Regions from separate parts of the Paraburkholderia sp. J7 genome, predicted to be linked through region 1. Evidence: predicted binding sites of a transcription regulator. Region 1 holds the regulator's gene; the other holds the start of a gene.
What was found. Region 1 encodes LexA, which represses DNA repair genes until DNA is damaged. Its sites were predicted from a motif close to ACTGTATNNNNATACAGT; they were not measured.
Positions count from the first base shown of each region.

Region 2: a site for LexA is predicted at 3,055-3,072, ahead of dinB (DNA polymerase IV). Genes of this name have one in related genera too.

Region 1 is NZ_CAJMYZ010000020.1:160,821-169,636, forward strand. Features, by position in the region: gene U5A58_RS29120 (NADP(H)-dependent aldo-keto reductase) at 75-1,127, shown strand; gene U5A58_RS29125 (permease) at 1,323-2,384, shown strand; gene U5A58_RS29130 (hypothetical protein) at 2,489-2,911, shown strand; gene U5A58_RS29135 (ABC transporter permease) at 2,957-3,793, opposite strand; gene nodI (nodulation factor ABC transporter ATP-binding protein NodI) at 3,836-4,750, opposite strand; gene U5A58_RS29145 (universal stress protein) at 5,083-5,553, shown strand; gene U5A58_RS29150 (DUF2939 domain-containing protein) at 5,635-6,306, opposite strand; gene U5A58_RS29155 (hypothetical protein) at 6,436-6,813, opposite strand; gene lexA (transcriptional repressor LexA) at 6,868-7,518, opposite strand; gene U5A58_RS29165 (sulfate ABC transporter substrate-binding protein) at 7,821-8,816, shown strand, end outside.
Region 2 is NZ_CAJMYZ010000008.1:118,518-127,333, reverse strand. Features, by position in the region: gene U5A58_RS15240 (MFS transporter) at 22-681, shown strand; gene U5A58_RS15235 (AraC family transcriptional regulator) at 599-1,618, opposite strand; gene dinB (DNA polymerase IV) at 1,754-2,914, opposite strand; gene U5A58_RS15225 (hypothetical protein) at 3,272-3,490, opposite strand; gene U5A58_RS15220 (H-NS family nucleoid-associated regulatory protein) at 3,646-4,425, shown strand; gene U5A58_RS15215 (DUF429 domain-containing protein) at 4,493-5,143, shown strand; gene U5A58_RS15210 (gamma-glutamylcyclotransferase family protein) at 5,268-5,783, shown strand; gene U5A58_RS15205 (MurR/RpiR family transcriptional regulator) at 5,898-6,758, shown strand; gene U5A58_RS15200 (C45 family peptidase) at 6,958-8,037, shown strand; gene U5A58_RS15195 (aspartate aminotransferase family protein) at 8,066-8,816, shown strand, end outside.

The DNA of each region.
Region 1 (8,816 bases):
AGCATTCCCTGAAAAAATTCTCGCGGCGTGATAGCGTCAGCGTTTCCCCAACCGAACTGACGGACAACGTTTCCATGGAATACCGCACACTCGGCGATACCGACGTCAAGGTGAGCCTGATCGGGCTCGGCACGATGACGTGGGGCGAGCAGAACACGGAGCGCGAGGCGCACGAACAGATCGACTACGCGCTCGACCAGGGCGTCACGCTGATCGACGCCGCTGAGATGTACCCCGTGCCGCCGCGCCCGGAGACGCAAGGGCAGACCGAGCGTTTCATCGGGACATGGCTCGCGCAGCATCGCGCGGCGCGAGAGCGCATCGTGCTCGCCACCAAGATTGCGGGCCCGGCTCGCCAGCCGCACAATCCGCAGCACATTCGCGGGCCGCAGAACCAGTTCGACCGCAAGAATCTGACCGAAGCGCTCGAAGGCAGCCTGAAGCGCCTGCAGACCGATTACGTCGATCTGTATCAGCTGCACTGGCCCGACCGCAGCACGATGACGTTCGGCCGCAACATGTATCCGTATCTCGACGACGCGTACACGGTGCCGATCGAGGAAACGCTCAGCGTGCTCGCCGATTTCGTGAAGGCCGGGAAGGTCCGCCATATCGGCGTGTCGAACGAAACGCCGTGGGGTGTTGCGCAGTTCCTGCGCGCCTCCGAAAAGCTGGGGCTGCCGCGCATCGTCAGCATTCAGAATCCGTATAGCCTGCTCAATCGCACGTTCGAAAGCGGCCTGTCCGAATTCGCACATCGTGAAGGCGTGGGCCTGCTCGCGTATTCGCCGCTCGCGTTTGGCTGGCTGTCGGGCAAGTACGAGGGCGGGGCGCGTCCGGAAGGCGCGCGCATCACGCGGTTCGAACGTTTCAAGCGATACAGCAAGCCGGAATCGGTGGCCGCGACCACGCGCTACGTGGAACTCGCCAGGGCGCACGGCTATACGCCCGCGCAGTTCGCGCTCGCTTTCGTCAACAGCCGGCCGTTCCTCACCAGCAATCTGATCGGCGCGACCTCGCTCGAGCAGTTGAAGGAAAACATCGCCAGCGCCGACGTCAAGCTCACGCCCGAATTGCTCGCGCAGATCGACGTGCTGCACGAGCAGCAGCCTAATCCTGCCCCTTAAGAGGAGCAGCAGGGCGCAGCGCGGTCCCTTCCGGGCCACGCTGCGCTGCGCCGCGTTAGCGGCTAACGCGGCAAAGTCGTTGGCGATTCGCAAGGCATACACTACGATCCAGCATGCGCTGGTTGGGGCACCATCACGCTTCGTGTGACGGCGCCCCGACCGGCCGTCCATACGCTCAAGCCCGGAGAATTCAAAATGACGAGCGCACGTCCAGCGCAATCACCTCCGTCCTATGGCTGGCCCATTTTTATTTTGCTGGCGGTGGCCGGTCTCTTCTACGTGAAGTGGTTCCCGTACTATCACCGCGCATTCACCGCCGAGGAAACACACTCCATCGGCAAATCGATCCTGATGGGCGGCGCGTCCACAGCCCCTGATCCCTCGTTCTCCGCCGCGCTCGATTACGCCTTCGCTTATGGCAAGGCGATCTGGCAGGCCATGGTGCTCGGTCTGCTGCTCGGCTCCGGCGTGCAGGCGCTCCTGCCCGTGCAATGGGTCGCGCGCGTGCTCGGCCGGCGCGGCTTTGGCAGCGTGGCGGCGGGCGGCCTGCTCGCGGTGCCCGGCATGATGTGCACCTGCTGCGCCGCGCCCGTGGTCGTGGGCCTGCGCGCACGCAATGCGTCGGCAGGCGGCGCGATTGCATTCTGGCTCGGCAACTCCGTGCTCAACCCCGCCACGCTCGTGTTCATGGGCTTCGTGCTCGGCTGGCAATGGAGCGCGCTGCGCCTCGCGCTGGGCCTGTTGATGGTGTTCGGCCTTGGCTGGGTTTGCAACCGGCTCGTCACGCCCGAGGAGTCGCGTGCCGCCGAAGACCGCCTGGCGCTTCTCACGGAGCAACAGGCGCAAGGCGGCAACGTCTTCGTGCGCTGGGCGCGCATCTTCGCGCGCATGGCCGTGCGACTCGTGCCGGAGTACATCGTGCTCGTGCTGCTGCTCGGCGCCGCGCGTGCCTGGCTCTTTCCGCATATCGGCCCGGAAGTGACGAGCAGCCTTGGCTGGATCGTCACGTTTGCCGTGGTCGGCATGCTGTTCGTGATCCCCACGGCCGGCGAAGTCCCCATCATTCAGGCGATGCTCGCGCTCGGCATGGGCGTAGGGCCCGCGGGCGCGCTTCTGATGACGCTGCCGCCCGTGAGCGTGCCGTCGTTCGCGATGCTGGCGGGCTCGTTCCGGCCGCGCATGCTCGTCGTCGTGGGCACGACGGTGGTGTTCTTCGGCATCGTCGCGGGGCTCGCGGCGGTCACCCTCGGCTTCTAGGGACGTCGCGACGAGGCAGTCGCCATGCGTTCAGCGTTGGCATTCTTGTAATACGCGGGCGGTTCGCCGTCCGCCACGGAGCGGGCCTCGGCCCGAAAACCAGCATGGCAAAGCAAAAAACCAATCCGAAACTCGAGCAGGCGCTCACGCGCGGCGACCTCGCCATCCGCCAGGCCAATTCGGCCCGCGCCACCGCAGTGCTGCGCGCGCTCGGCAAGATGATCGTCGAGGCTTCGGCCACCATCGGCGTCGAAGCGGACACCTCGATTCCCGACGGCGATCGCATTTACGACCCGGCCGACGGTCTGTGGCCGCAGTCGCTGCTGGTTTCGCTCGATGGCCCGGTGGAGGAGTCGGACCCGGAAGAGATCCGCACGGTGCGTTTGCTTGCCCAGACCCAATCGACGATGTTTCGCGTGGAATGGCATCGCGCCGACGGCAAGATCGGCCGCCAGGAAGGCGGCCCGTTCGCAACGGTCGCGTTTATTTCGGACGTCGATATTCCCTGGGGAGACGACGAGGACTGAGTGCCTCGCGATGCCTTAGCGTGCCTTAATGTGCTTAAACGTCCTTCAACGCATCATGCGCCGGCGAAACAGCACCGAAGCGATCGCGAACGGCACCACCACGTAAATCGCGAGCACGAGCAGGTGCAGTCCGGCCTGCTCGACAGGCCGGTCGAGCATGGCGGGGCGGATCAACGCGACGGCGTGCGCGAGCGGCAGCATCAGCGTGATGTGCTGCGCGGCCGCGGGCAACTGTGCGATCGGGAAGAACACGCCCGAGAGCAGCAGCATGGGCGTGAGCACGAGCGTTTGATAGAACATGAAGAAGTCGTAGGACGGCGCGAGCGCGGTGACGATCATCGCGCAACTCGCGAACGCGAGGCCCGCAAGCGCGATCACGGGCAGCGCGAGCAGCATGGAAGGAAAACTCGCGTAGCCGAGCAAACCGGCCACCACCATGATCGCCGCGCCCGAGAGCATCGACTTGCTCGCGGCCCACATGACTTCGCCTAGCACGACGTCGCCAAGCGTGAGCGGCGTGTGCATGATCGCCTCCCACGTGCGCTGCACGTGCATGCGCGAGAAGCCCGAGTACATTGACTCGAAGCTCGCCGACATCATGACCGAGGACGACACCGTCCCCGCCGCGAGAAACGCGATGTACGAGACGCCGTCGACGTGCCCCACCATCAGCCCAAGCCCGAAGCCGAGACCGAAGAGATAGATCATCGGGTCGGCGAGATTGCCGAACATCGACGCAAGGGCGAGCTTGCGCCAGACCAGATAATTGCGCCGCCACACGGCGATCCAGTGCGTGGCGTTCGAAGGCAGCGCGGCGCGCGGCTCGCGCATGGGCGCCTGGGTGGGGCGCGAGGGCGTCGGGTTGTTGGTGCGTGTCTGCATGGTGTCCTTGGCGATTCGTATGCCGCCGTCAATCCTGGCGCATTAATCCTGCATCTCGCGGCCTGTGAGCCGCAGGAACACGTCTTCGAGATTCGCGGGCCGGTGCAGGTAGCGTAGATCGGAGCGGTGGCGCAGCTTCGCATGCACGGGCGCGGGGTCGTCGACATAGCAGAATAGCGTCTCGCCGCTGATCTCCGTGCGCTTCGCATCGGCTGCAAGCTCGTCGCGCAGCGAGACCGGGTCCGGGCCGTACACCTCGATCACATCGCAGCCGATCTCCGATTCGATCAGCGCCTTGGGCGCACCCTCGGCGATCTTGCGGCCCTCCTCGATCACGCAGACGCGATTGCAAAGTCGTTCGGCCTCCTCCATGAAATGCGTGGTGAGGAGAATCGTCTTGCCGCGCGCGAGCAGCGAGCGCAGCCGCTCCCAGATCAAATGCCGCGCCTGCGGGTCGAGGCCTGTCGTGGGCTCGTCCATCACGAGCACGTCGGGGTCGTTCACGAGCGCGCGCGCCAGTGTGAGACGACGGCGCATGCCGCCCGAAAGCTCACCTACGCGCGCATCGGCCTTGCTTTCGAGGCGCGCGAATTCGAGCAGTGGCGCGACGAGGTCACGCGTTTCACGCGCGGACAAGCCGAAGTAACGGCCGAACACGAGCAAGTTCTCGCGCACGGTGAAGTCGGGGTCGAGATTGTCGAACTGCGGCACGACACCCACGCGCTGGCGGGCGTGACGCGCGCGCGCGGGCACCGGCTCGCCACACAGGCTGATGCGACCCGCATCGGGCGAGACGATGCCGAGCAGCATGCGCAGCGTCGTGGTTTTCCCGGCGCCATTGGGGCCGAGCAGCCCGAAGCACTCACCGGGGAGGACGTTGAACGACAGGCCGTTGACGACCGTCCTGTCTCCGTAATGTTTGATGACCTGCTCGAATTCGATGGCGGGTGCGGGCATGGACCAGTTGAACGTGAGTCGAACGGGCGTCGCGCGAGGCGCACGCAAAGCGAACGCAAAAGCAAACGAACAATCGCGCGAAACAAGGCGGCCCATTTTAGTGCATTGCTGCGTGGCGGGTTGGGCGGCGCTTCCAGGCCGTGCGACGTGGCACGAGGCGATTGCATGTCGCGGCAAGCATCAGGCCATGCACAAGAGGTGTGCGTTGCCTAAGACGTATCTGGCGGTTTTCGATGCCCACCTGGCGTTTTCCAGCCCTTGCGTGTGGAATTGCGGCGCACCATCATGAGAATCGCACAGCCTGCAAATCACGCGGGCGGGGAGAAGCGATCATGGCGAGCTACAAAAAAATTCTGCTCTGTTACGACGGCTCGCGCGAAGGCCGCAAGGCACTGCGTTGCGGCGCCGACCTTGCGCTCGATCTGCAGGCGGAAACGCATCTGCTCTCGGTTGTCGACATGCGCTCGACGATCGCGCAGAGCGCGGGCCTGCTGACCGATGTGGCCTGCGGCCGCTTCGAGGAAACGGCGCGCGAAATCCTTCAGGAAGGCGTGGACTGGCTAACCGAGCGTGGCGTGCGCGCCCAGGGGCACTTCGCGTTCGGGCATCCGATCGACGAAATCGCAAATCTGGCCAACGAACTGAATGCCGACCTCGTGGTGGTGGGTCACCGCTGCCGCACGGGGCTTTCGCGCTGGTGGATGGGCGCGGGCAATACGCCGCTGCTCGACCGCGTGTCGTGCAGCATTCTCGTGGCGTGTTCGTCGGCGGCTGAGGAAAAACAGCAGCAAGCCGCCGCTTAGTTGATCGAGCGGGATCAAGCGGGAACAAGCGGGCCGGTTCGCACAGAACCGGCCTGTTTCCGCTTTCGCTTCCAATCTGTCTCAGTTCGAGACGTTTCCTTCGTCTAGCTCGACCGCTGCGAGCTTCCACGAGAAGAGCCCGTGACGCTGCAGGATGGCGGCATAGTGCTCGCCCGTATTGCCGCGCTCCCACGTGAGCGCGAATTCATTGAGGCCGCGATAGCCGGCCGTGGTGACCGGCCGAGCCTCGGGCGCGGGATTGCCCGACGCCGCTGGGGGCGATGACGGCGCCGATTCTGCCGATTGCGCGGATTCTGCCGATTGCTCGCCGGACTCCGCCGGCGGCGGCGCGTGCGGCCGGTCGCCAGGCTTGCCCGTCGGCGGCATGCCGCTCAGCAGGGCGGCCACGCCTTCCGGCGTTGCGTAGGCATCCACGAGCGGACTGATCAGTGCCGCACCAATCACGGCGCCAAGGATGAGCAGCGGATTGCTGCTGTGTTGCCCTTCGACGCGCCGATGCAGCATCTCGCCAACCTGCTGCTTGAGGCTCAGGCGCAGCGCCGGGTAGTCGACGTACTCGTTGAGCGTGGCGGCGTCGCGAGCGTCGGCGGCGGCTTTCATGTGTTTCACCGCGATATAGGGCGACGCATACGCGTAGCCAAGCGCGCCAACAACCATGGCGAGCGCAACGGCGATCGCTACGGGCTTCTTCCAGCCTTGGGATTTACGTGGGGTTGAGGGAGATTCCGTCATCGGCATAGGGCTAATCGTTCAAACAGGGTGTTGACCGCAAACCCGGTCAAACGATCCCGACCGTAACCTCTTCTCACATTTGAGCCGCGTATTGGCGAATTCGCGGCGTAATTCGCGCTCGATTCGACCTTACTTCGCCAGCGCTGCAGGCAGGTCGCTGTGCTGCTCCGCGATGCAGCGGTCGATCGCACGGCAGACCGCGTCAACCGTGCCGACGAGAATGAGCCGCGACTGACCTTGATAGACCCGCACCGGCGCGCGGCGCATGGGCTGCTCGGTGTTGAGCGTGCTGTTGAGCGACACGCGCGCAAACGCCGGCTGGGCCGAGGGCAGCGCCGGCAGGTCGGCCGTGCTGGCGGCCACCATCTCTGGCGAGTCTTCGAAGAGCGAGCCGCTCAGTGCGGCGGCCGAGTCGCGCACCTCGCGCACCGCGCAAGAGGCGATTCCACGGAGGTGGCGAAGACGGCCGAATTGACGGAAGGGCAGCAAGCGGGCAAGGCGTTCCATGACTCTCTCCAGGTAGTGCGTAAACTCAGCGCACAACGCGCGCAGACGGATTGCTTAGAATTCTGTGGGGCGGATCAGGCCAACCGCGATGCCTTCCAGCGCGAATTCCGCGCTGCCAGCCTCGACAAAAATATTGTCGTAATCGGGGTTCTCGGCGATCAGTTCGAGCCCGTTCGAACGGCGCTTCAGCCGCTTCACGGTGACGTCGTCGCCAAGGCGCGCCACGATGATCTGCCCGTCTTTCGCTTCGGCCTTCTTCTGCACGGCGAGCAGGTCGCCGTCGAGAATGCCGGCGTCGCGCATGGAAAGGCCGCGCACTTTCAGCAGATAGTCAGGGCGGCTCGAGAACAGTGCCGGGTCGCACATGTAGTTCTGCGAGATGTGTTCCTGCGCGAGGATAGGGCTACCCGCTGCGACGCGGCCAACGAGCGGCAGTGAGAGCTGCATGATGCTCGGGTGCGGGAGCGTGAACTGGTGCGGCAGGTCGTCGGGCCCCGGCATGAGGCGGATGCCGCGCGAGGCGCCCGCAGCCAGTTCGATCACGCCCTTGCGCGCCAGCGCGCGCAGATGCTCCTCCGCGGAGTTGGCCGAGCTGAAGCCGAGTTCGGCCGCGATCTCGGCGCGCGTGGGCGGGAAGCCCGTGCGTTCGATCGCCCGGCGAACCAGATCGAAAACCTGCTGCTGTCGTGCGGTGAGTTTGGTCATGGCGCCACTGTATGTTTGAACAGGTAACTGTATTTTTATACAGTACTCGCCACTTTTCAAGTGTTACTTGAAGTTCGTCAACTGAGCGTTGCTATCAGGCCGTTTTCCCGCGTTTGTGCGGACGAAACCGCGCTCCAGCAGCGACTTCCTCTGTCCTTACCACTTTTGCGTATTAAAAAATGAGAAAACATCATTTTTAATAATGTAAGCGGATCGCTAGACTGGCCTCCATCGTTAGCTGCAATTCGCAGATGCGCACGGATGAGCGCGAACGAGCACACACGAAAACGGAGAACAGATAGATGGGCACGACACATACGGGGCGCGCAGGCTGGCTGAAATCACTGGCGGCAAAACTGGTTATCGGCGTTGCGCCGCTCGTCGCAGTTGCGGCGATGGCGCCCGTGGCCGCTCACGCGGACACGTCGCTGCTCAACGTCTCCTACGATCCGACGCGCGAGCTGTACCAGGACATTAACGAGGCCTTCATCAAGCAGTGGAAGGCGAAGACGGGCGAAACGCTCACCATCAAGCAGTCGCACGGCGGCTCGGGTGCGCAGGCGCGCTCGGTGCTCGACGGCCTGCAGGCCGACGTCGTGACGCTGGCGCTCGCATGGGACATCGACGCGCTCGCCAACAAGGGCATCGTTGCGAAGGACTGGCAAAAGCGTCTGCCCGACAACGCCTCGCCGTACACGTCGACGATCGTGTTTCTCGTGCGCAAGGGCAACCCCAAGCACATCAAGGACTGGGACGATCTGACGAAGCCGGGCGTGTCGATCGTCACGCCGAATCCGAAGACCTCGGGCGGCGCGCGCTGGAACTATCTCGCGGCGTGGGCCTATGCGCTGCACCAGCCGGGCGGCAACGAGCAGAAGGCCAAGGACTTCGTCTCGAAGCTCTACAAGAACGCGGGCGTGCTCGACTCGGGCGCGCGAGGCGCGACGACGAGCTTCGTGCAGCGCGGTATCGGCGATGTGCTGATCGCATGGGAGAACGAAGCATTCCTTTCGCTCAAGGAATTCGGCCCGGACAAGTTCGAGATCGTGGTTCCCTCGGTGAGCATTCTGGCTGAGCCGCCGGTTGCGGTGGTGGACAAGGTCGTCGAAAAGAAGGGCACGCGTAAGGAGGCCGAGGCCTACCTGCAGTTCCTCTATAGCGAAGAGGGCCAGGAGATCGCCGCGAAGAACTTCTACCGTCCGCGTTCGGACAAGGTCCCGGCGGCGCTCACGGCGAAGTTTCCGAAGCTCAAGCTCTACACGGTCGACGACACGTTCGGCGGCTGGACCAACGCGCAG
Region 2 (8,816 bases), on a different contig from region 1:
CTCGCCCGCGTTTCGCGGTCGATGAATCCTGCGTGGGCTCGCGCGTGTTATCTGGCGTTGCTGGGCGCATCCCTGGGGCTGCTAATCACCAGCACGGTGTCGCCGGCAGCGCTCGCTTCGTGGGGCTGGCGCATCCCGTTCGTGATCGGTCTTCTGATTGCACCAGTCGGCCTCTATGTTCGCCTGCGGCTTCGCGACGAACCGACTTTCACCAACAGCGCCAGACATGCCGGCACACCGCTTGCCCAACTGTGTCGCGCACATGGGAGGAGGACGCTGATGATCATGGGGCAAACCATACCGGTGTACGCGATCGTCTACTTCATGCCGAGCTATGCGACACGTGTGATGCACATGCCCGCGATCACCGGATTCATGGCTTCCGCGTTGTCTGCTTTGCTGCTGGTATGCGTTCAGTGTTGCGCTATTCGGCAGCACCGCTCAATTCATTGTGACCGGTTTGATCAAATGGAGCGGCAATCCCTTGTCTGCGGCTTGGCATGTCGCGCCCGCGTGTTGCGTGAGCTTTTGCGCGCTGACGTTTTTCAAGGAGCGGTGCGTCGGACCATGAACCTGGCGCACAGGGAATCGACGCCTGTCAGCGCGACTGCAGCCGCCTGCCAGCGAGCGCCCGAAAATCCTGTGGCGCCATGTCGTACGCGCGCCGGAAGGCGCGTGTGAAATCAGAGGCGCTTTTGAAGCCGAGTCCGTAGGCAATCTCGATCACCGTGACGTGCGAATACCGGACCAGTTCATCGGCTGCGCGACGTAGCCTAAGGTTTCGGATATAAGCGCCAAGGCCGCCTTCGTGCTGAAACAGGCGATAGAGGGTTGGGCGAGGAAGTGCAAGCGCATTGAGCACACTTTCAGGGGAGAGGTCGCTTTCAGTCAGGTGCGCCTGAATATAGCGCCGTACCTGAGCGAACATCGCCGCCCGGGCTGCCGCACGAGTGTCGCCGTTCAGGCCCGCTTGCCGTCCAAACGCTGCGACAAGCAGCTCCGCCGCCTCGCGTATGGCGCCGTCCGCCTCCGCGGCGCTCAGGCTTGCGATTCTCCCACTGAGCGTCGCAACGTGTTCGGTAATCAGCGGCACAAGTGGCATCGACGCGTGAAGCATACGGCCATGGATGGCTTCCGGATCAGGAAACACCTTTTGCACCAACTCGCCCGGCACGAAAAACGTGATCACCCTGCATGCCTGGCGTTGCATTCGAATCGCCTGGTTCAGATCGAGCGCAAGAATGCTGGCGGGCGAGGGAGTACTGTCGCGCTGCGAGGCGCGCGTAACCACGTTCTCAACGCCACCCTCCAGAAACACATGGAAGACGAAGTCGCGTACCCGGTCTGTCGAAATCCGTGCCTGAGAGCGTTCGAGCACAAGCAGGTCCGACCGGCAATCCGTAAATACAAGGTTATTCACCGCATAGCGGTCAATTGAGGCCTGAAACGGCCTCTCCAGGGCGGATCGCGAGGGCACCACGTCAATAAGATGACCCACTCGATCCCGCCAGGCGAGCAAGCGACGTTCTGGCGGTTCGCCCTGCACACTGAAATGATTGTGGGCAATGCCATGTTCAAATGGACGGAAGACGTCGACCGTGGGTACGCGCGAGCTCATGCGAAGAAGTCTTTGCTGAAATGTGCCTGAAAGTCTTCTGGAATAGACGCTTCGAGAATCTAACCGAAATTCTGCCCGTAGTGAATTGTTCGAAAAAGGCCTGTTTCGGATCGATCGAACGCCGGCGATCGAGCGTCAGCAATCGAAAGGCAACTCGCCCTGCGTCGGCACGGCGGCGGATGCAGTACCCGTGGCGCGCTCGAGAGAGCCAATGCGTACACCGATGAGGCGGATTCTCCGATCCAGCGACACGCGCTTCAGGCATTCGCCGACAGCTCGCCGGATAGCCACGACATCTGCCACCGGTTCGGTGAGCGAGAGGTCGCGAGTGACGATCTTGAAGTCGGCGAACTTGATTTTCAGGCCTACCGTTCGGCCGCGGTACCCTTTGCGCTGAAGATCCTCGGTGACCCGTTCGCAAAGGCGCGTCAACGCCGGCGTCAGGACCGCACGATCGCGCACGACATGCATATCACGCTCGAACGTCGTTTCCCGGCTCATGGACTTTGGCTCGGAGGAAACCACGACGGCGCGATCGTCGAGGCCTCGGGCAATTCTGGCCAGCCACGCGGCGTACGTGCGCCCGAAGTGCTCCTGCAATAGTCCGAGGTCAGCCGAGGCCAACTCACCGACCGTTCCGATCCCGAGGCTCGCCAAGCGTTCACTTGCACGCGGGCCGATGCCATTCACTTTCTTTGCCGGAAGCGGCCAGATGCGCGACTCGAGGTCGTCCATCGTGAGTATGGTGAGACCATTCGGCTTATCCAGCTCCGAGCCGATTTTTGCGAGCAGTTTGTTCGGTGCGATGGCGATAGAGCAAGTGAGGCGGGTCGCTTCGTGCACGGCCGTCTTGATCCGGTTTCCAAGTTCGCTCGATTCGCCCTCGATGCCCGTGAGGTCAATGTAGATCTCGTCGATGCCCCGGTCTTCGATCTGGTCCGTGAACGTGCGCACCACGTCTTTGAACTGGCGCGAATAGCGCCGGTACGAATCAAAGTCAGTAGGCAGCAGGATGGCATCGGGCGCGAGTTGTGCGGCCTTCATCATGCCCATCGCGGAGAAAACGCCGAGGGCGCGCGCTTCGTAGGTCGAAGTCGTGACCACGCCGCGGCCCACATAGTCGCGCAGTCGCGCAAAGCGGCGCGTGCCGTCGGGCAGGACTTCTGGTGCCGCATTGCGCCCGCCGCCGATCACGACGGGTTTGCCGCGCAATTCGGGGTAGCGCAGCAGTTCGACGGATGCATAAAAAGCGTCCATGTCGAGATGCGCAATGCGGCGTGTGCGGTGGCTTGTCACGTTGCAACTACTGTGGAATTGTCCGGGCGGTCCTTGAGCATTTGCGCCGCAATGCAGTGCCCGCACGATTGTTCATCTGTTTTCCCAGTCGAAGTTCACGGTCGGAAACTCGGCAAGCCGCGCACTCACTGCGCCATAGTACTGTATGTTTGCACAGTATTCTACCGCATGCTTCCGGCTGTACCGCTAACTTCTTTCAGTGGGAAAAAATCCTGGTTGTGTCGCGCAAAGGGGCTTCGATGATCAATTCGCGCACGCCGCCGATTCTGAATAACGCGTAAGAACAGGATGGATTGAAGTGGAGGGGGCGAAGTACGCCGGGCAGGCGTGTGTTTTATCATTGCGCAACGATTGGCGCTATCCGTTGGTATCCACCCAGGCACGTGCCCATGCGAGTCCTGCCTCCTGCGCAGCATCCTCGGAATTAAACAAATCCAGAACGCCTGAAGCGTTGATGAGTTTGTTGTCCCGGGTCACGGTGCCGCTCCCCGCATAGCGTTCAGGCGTGAGGATCTCCGATTGTTGCGCGATAGCGTGGCCCCACAAAACATATCCCTTGTATATTTCTCTTTCCATATCTTGTCCAAACGTCGGTGTCGTACCCAATTCACTCACCAGCCTGATTCGGACGCGGCGTTGCGAGCGGGTCAGAAATAGACAGTAATGTTTCTCACTGCTGAACGCAAAGTAATTCGGTACCAAATGTTGTATTCGTCGTCCGATGTGGCATAGTGGGAAAAACTATCTCATCAAAGGAAAAACCACGAATGGCCACACTCCAATCAATTCAGGCACGAATCGCAAAGTTGCAGGCTCAGGCAGAATCGTTGGCGACAACGAAATCGACGGCAGTACTCGAAAAGATTCGCGGTTTGATGGACAAGCATGCCGTGACGCTTGCCGAAATTGAGGCATTCGTCGGCAAGCGTCGCGGCCGCAAACCGGGAAAAGCGGTTACGGCGAAGCAGGGTTCGTCCGCTGCGAAGTATCTCGATCCCAAAACTGGCGCGACGTGGACTGGCCATGGTCGTGCTCCCGCGTGGATTGCAAAGGCAAAGGACCGAAGCAAGTTCCTGGTTGCCGATGCAGCACCGAAATCGGCTGCCGCTGTGAAAGCGCCTAAGGCGGGTAACTACGTGCGTGGACCGCAGCCGCCGAAATATCGTGACCCGAAAACCGGCGCGACGTGGTCCGGTCGTGGCACCGCACCGGCATGGCTCGCCGGCGCGAAGGACCGGTCGAAGTTCCTGATTGAAAAGGCCGAGCCTGCGGCGAAGCCGGCCAAGACGCCGGCAGCGAAGAAGGCGGCTGCAAAGACGAACACGGCAACCAAAAAGGTATCTACGAAGAAGGCAGCGCCGGCACGCAAGGCTGCTGCGAGGAACGCCGCAGCCGCGAAGTCACCCGTCGCGCGAAAAGTGCGTGCGCCGAAGCTCGTAGTGGCGGCGCCTGTCGAAGTTGCCGCGCCTCAGGTGGCGGCTGAAGGTGCGGGCACGGCCGCCGCAGCCTAAGTGACACACCGGGCTGCAAGCATGCTAGCAGCCCGGTTCAACGCTTGATACGCGTGGCGGGGACCGCTTGAACACATGCACGGTCGCTGGCATCGATGTAGGCGGAGACAAAAAGGGCTGCCATCTAGTCATTCTGGAGGGCGGTCGAGCGTTCCGGCCTCCGGATGCGAAAACGCCTCAACAGATGCTGCAGGCGTGTCTTGAGTACGACGTTCAGGCCGTTGGAATAGACGCTCCTTGCCGATGGGGCGTTGAAGGCGAAGGGCGGCGTGCGGAAAGGGAACTTGCGCGTCAACATATCTTTTCCTTTGCCACGCCAACTCGAAAGCGGGCAGATGAGAACCCGAGTCGCTTCTACCGGTGGATGTTCAACGGAGAGCAGATTTACGAAGTCTTCTCTTCCACCTGGCCGCTGCTGGCATCTCGCGCATTCGAAGGCGGGCGTGTGAGCTTCGAAACGTTTCCCCATGCCGTGACCTGTGCGCTCCGGGGCAAGGAGGGAACGTCCGCGAAGCAAAAGCGCTGGCAACGACCCAAAGTACTGGAAAGCGCAAAAATCGACGCCTCAGGATTGAAGTCTATTGACGACTTCGATGCCGCACTGTGTGCACTGTGCGCGAGATACCTGATCGAAGGGCAGACGTATGCGTACGGCGACACGAAAGGCGGTTATATTCATGTCCCGATTCCGCTTGCCCTAAATATGCGCCACCAATGAGTCTGGCGTGTGCATCCTCGCACCGTGCTGCGAACTCATTTCGGAAGCAGAAGGGCCGGTTTGAGATACATGGGCACCGTGTTCTTCTTGCTGAGCTGCAATTGTCACGAGGGCAATCACAGCAATGAACTCGAGCAACGAATTTTCTTATTTCGCTTACGGCTCCAATATGTCGGTACGACGCCTCGCTGCGAGGCTGCCGTCAGCGAAGGTGGTCACCACGGGGTTCGTGACGGGCTACAAACTCGCGTTCGACAAATTGAGCAAAAAGGACGGCTCCGGTAAATGCGATTGTGAGCACACAGGAAACGCTGGTGACAGAGTCTATGGTGTCATTTTCTCGGTGGTGAGTAGCGAACGAGAGGCGCTCGACACATTCGAGGGAGCGGGGAAGGGCTACGAACCATTGAGTATTCGGGTGGAGACCGCGATTGGCGGAATGTATGCACTGACCTACGTCGCCACGAAAAAGCAACCGGGTCTGCTGCCATACCACTGGTACAAGCATCATGTATTGGTAGGCGCAAAGGAGGCGAACCTGCCTGAAGATTATGTGCGGGCAATCGAAGCGGTTGTCTCCATCGACGACCCCGACCTGGTTCGAACTGAGACGGAGCTTCGGACTTACTCGGCGAGTTAATTAAGCAGCGGCCGATTCGGCAAAATTCCTTTGCCGCTCACCAATCTGTCCCGACTTGCAACAACTGGCAACACGAGTGGTAACATTTGTTGTCACCCACTGCCCGAGCGACGCATGCCAGACAGTTTCGACCAGCTCGCCGCGCTGATTCGCGCGCGTTTCTCCGACTTGAGCCCGCAGTTCCAGACCGGCGCTGCCTTTCTGCTCGACCACCCCGACGAGGTTGCCGTCTCGTCCATGCGCAAGGTGGCCGAGCGCGCCAACGTGCAGCCCGCTTCGCTCGTGCGGCTTTCCCAGCAACTGGGTTTTCCGGGCTGGAACGAGCTGCGGGACCTGTTCGTCGCGCGGGTGCGAACGCGGCCGGAGCCGCTTTCCTCGCGGGCGCGCTCACTCGTGGCGGGCAGCGCCAAGGACGGTCTCGCGCGCGACCTGCTCGTGGCGCAGCAGCACAATCTGGAGGCGAGCGCTGCGCACAACACACGCTCGATGGTCGAGGCGGCGCGTGTATTGCGCCGCGCGAAACACGTGCATGTGGCGGGTTTCCGCTCGTGCTATGCGGTGGCGTTCGGGCTCGTCTACGGTTACCGCCTGTTCCGGCCTTCCGTGTCCTTGCTGGGCGGCGAGGCGGGCACGCTGGAGATGCAGTTGCTCGGCATCGAGCGCGACAGCGCAACGATTGTTGTCAGCTTCGCACCGTACTCGGTCGAGGCGGTGCGCGTGGCCGAGGCCGCGCTTGCCAAAGGCAGCCGCCTGATCGCGATTACCGATAGTGCCGTCTCGCCTATCGCGCTGAACGCCGACAAGGCGCTGATCTTCACGCACGAAAGCCCGTCGTTTTTCCCTTCGCTCGTGGCGGCGACGGCGCTGGCCGAGTCGCTTGTCGCCCATCTGGTGGCACTCGAAGGCTCGGGTGCGATCGCGCAGCTCGAGCAGGTCGAGCGTACGTTGAACGCCCGCGGCGTTTACGTGCCCTGAGCGCGCCGCTCCGGCATTTCCGCACCCTTTCACACTCGCTTTTCCGCAGGAGGATGCCGTCGCAAAACGGCATCCGGCCTTGTTTTATCCGTTTGTATTGCATTTGTTGTTATTTGCATTTAAATTGACAACATATGTTGTTGAGGCGTATAAAGCACACTATCCGAAGACCCATCGCGGTAGCGAAGCGAGAAAACCGATGCAGGAACTAAACACCCTCCGGGGGCCGGCCATTCGGGCGGCTGGCTCGCCCGAGGCGATCGGGCGGCAGCTCGGCGCACACGTGAAGCCTATCTTTGCCGACTATATGGCGCAAAGCAGCGCCTGGCAGGCGGTGAGCCGTTGGCGCGGCAGTGCGTTCGCGCAGCAACTGCGCGCCGCAGCCACACACCATTTCCCGGCCTATGTCGCGGAAATCGACGCCATGGCACAGGCGCTGGACTGGTCCGCAGACGACCTGTTCCTCTGGAATTGCCGCGGCGAGCTGATCCACAACGCGCCGGACGGCTGCACGACGCTTGCAGCGCGCACGCCTGCCGCGGGCCTCATTGCGCACAACGAAGACGGCGACCCCTGGCTGCGCGGCCGCTGCAGTGTGGTCGAGGTCGAGCCGGAAGGAAAGCCCGGTTTCGTGAGCTTTTACTATCCGGGCTCGCTGCCGGGACATACCTTTGCGGCCACGCGTGGGGGGCTTGCGCAAGCGATCAACAACGTGCGCATTCGCGACCCGCGCGCGGGTGTGCCGCGCATGGTCCTCGCGCGCGCCGTGCTCGATTGCGCGACGCTGGCAGACGCCCTCGCGCTGCTGCGCGACACGCCGCGAGCGAGCGGCTTCCACCACACGATCGGCGGGACAGACGAGGCGGGCGAGGTGCGTGTGTATAGCGTCGAAGCCACCGCGCAGCGCACTTCGGTGCACGAAGTGAGCACGCCCTCGGGCCACGCGAATCACCTGATCCACGCGGGCTGCGAGCGTGAGTCGCAGATCATCACCGAATCGTCGCGCGATCGCCAGGTCCGTCTCGCCGAGTTGTTGCCCACGCTTGGCACGCAGCCCGACGGCGTGGCGTTCGTGCAGGCACTGCAAGACCGCGCGGGCGCTGGCCTGCCGATTTTCCGCGACGACCCGCACGACCCGGACGACGAAAACACGCTCGCCACGGCCTGCATGCACGTCGAACCGCGCGGCGTGGCGCTCGACGTCTGGCAGGGCGGCGAGCGCGTGCTCGACGTCTTTATCGATTCGAACGCGCGCCATGCCGACGGCGCGACCCGTTAATCATTCACGGACTTCATCGAGGACACATATGACCAAGGTGTTTCATCGAATGCCGAAGCAAACCCTACCCGTCGCGGTGGCGGGCGAGGGCATCGAAATCATCGATTCCACTGGCAAGCGCTATATCGACGCGAGCGGCGGTGCCGCCGTCTCGTGCCTGGGCCACAGCAACCAGCGCGTGATCGAGGCGATCAAGCGGCAAGCGCAACAACTGCCGTACGCGCACACCTCGTTCTTCACGACTGAAGCCTCGGAACAGCTGGCCGAACATCTCATTGCCGCCGCGCCCAAGGGGCTCGACCATGTGTACTTCGTGTCGGGCGGGTCGGAGGCGATCGAGGCCGCGCTCAAGCTCGCGCGTCAGTACTTCGTGGAAAGGGGAGAGCTTGCGCGCCGCCACTTCATCGCGCGCCGCCAGAGCTACCACGGCAACACGCTCGGCGCGCTCGCGATCGGCGGCAATGCATGGCGCCGCGAGCCGTTCCTGCCAATCCTGATCGAATCGCATCACGTGAGCCCGTGCTACGCGTACCGCGAACGCCACGAGGGCGAAGCCGACGAGGCCTACGCGCAGCGCCTTGCCGACGAACTCGAACAGAAGATTCTCGAACTTGGCCCGGACACGGTCGCGGCCTTCGTTGCGGAGACCGTGGTGGGTGCAACGGCCGGCGCAGTGCCGCCCGTGCGCGAGTACTTCCGCAAGATCCGCGCAGTGTGCGACCGCTACGGCGTGCTGCTGATCCTCGACGAGATCATGTCGGGCATGGGCCGCACCGGAC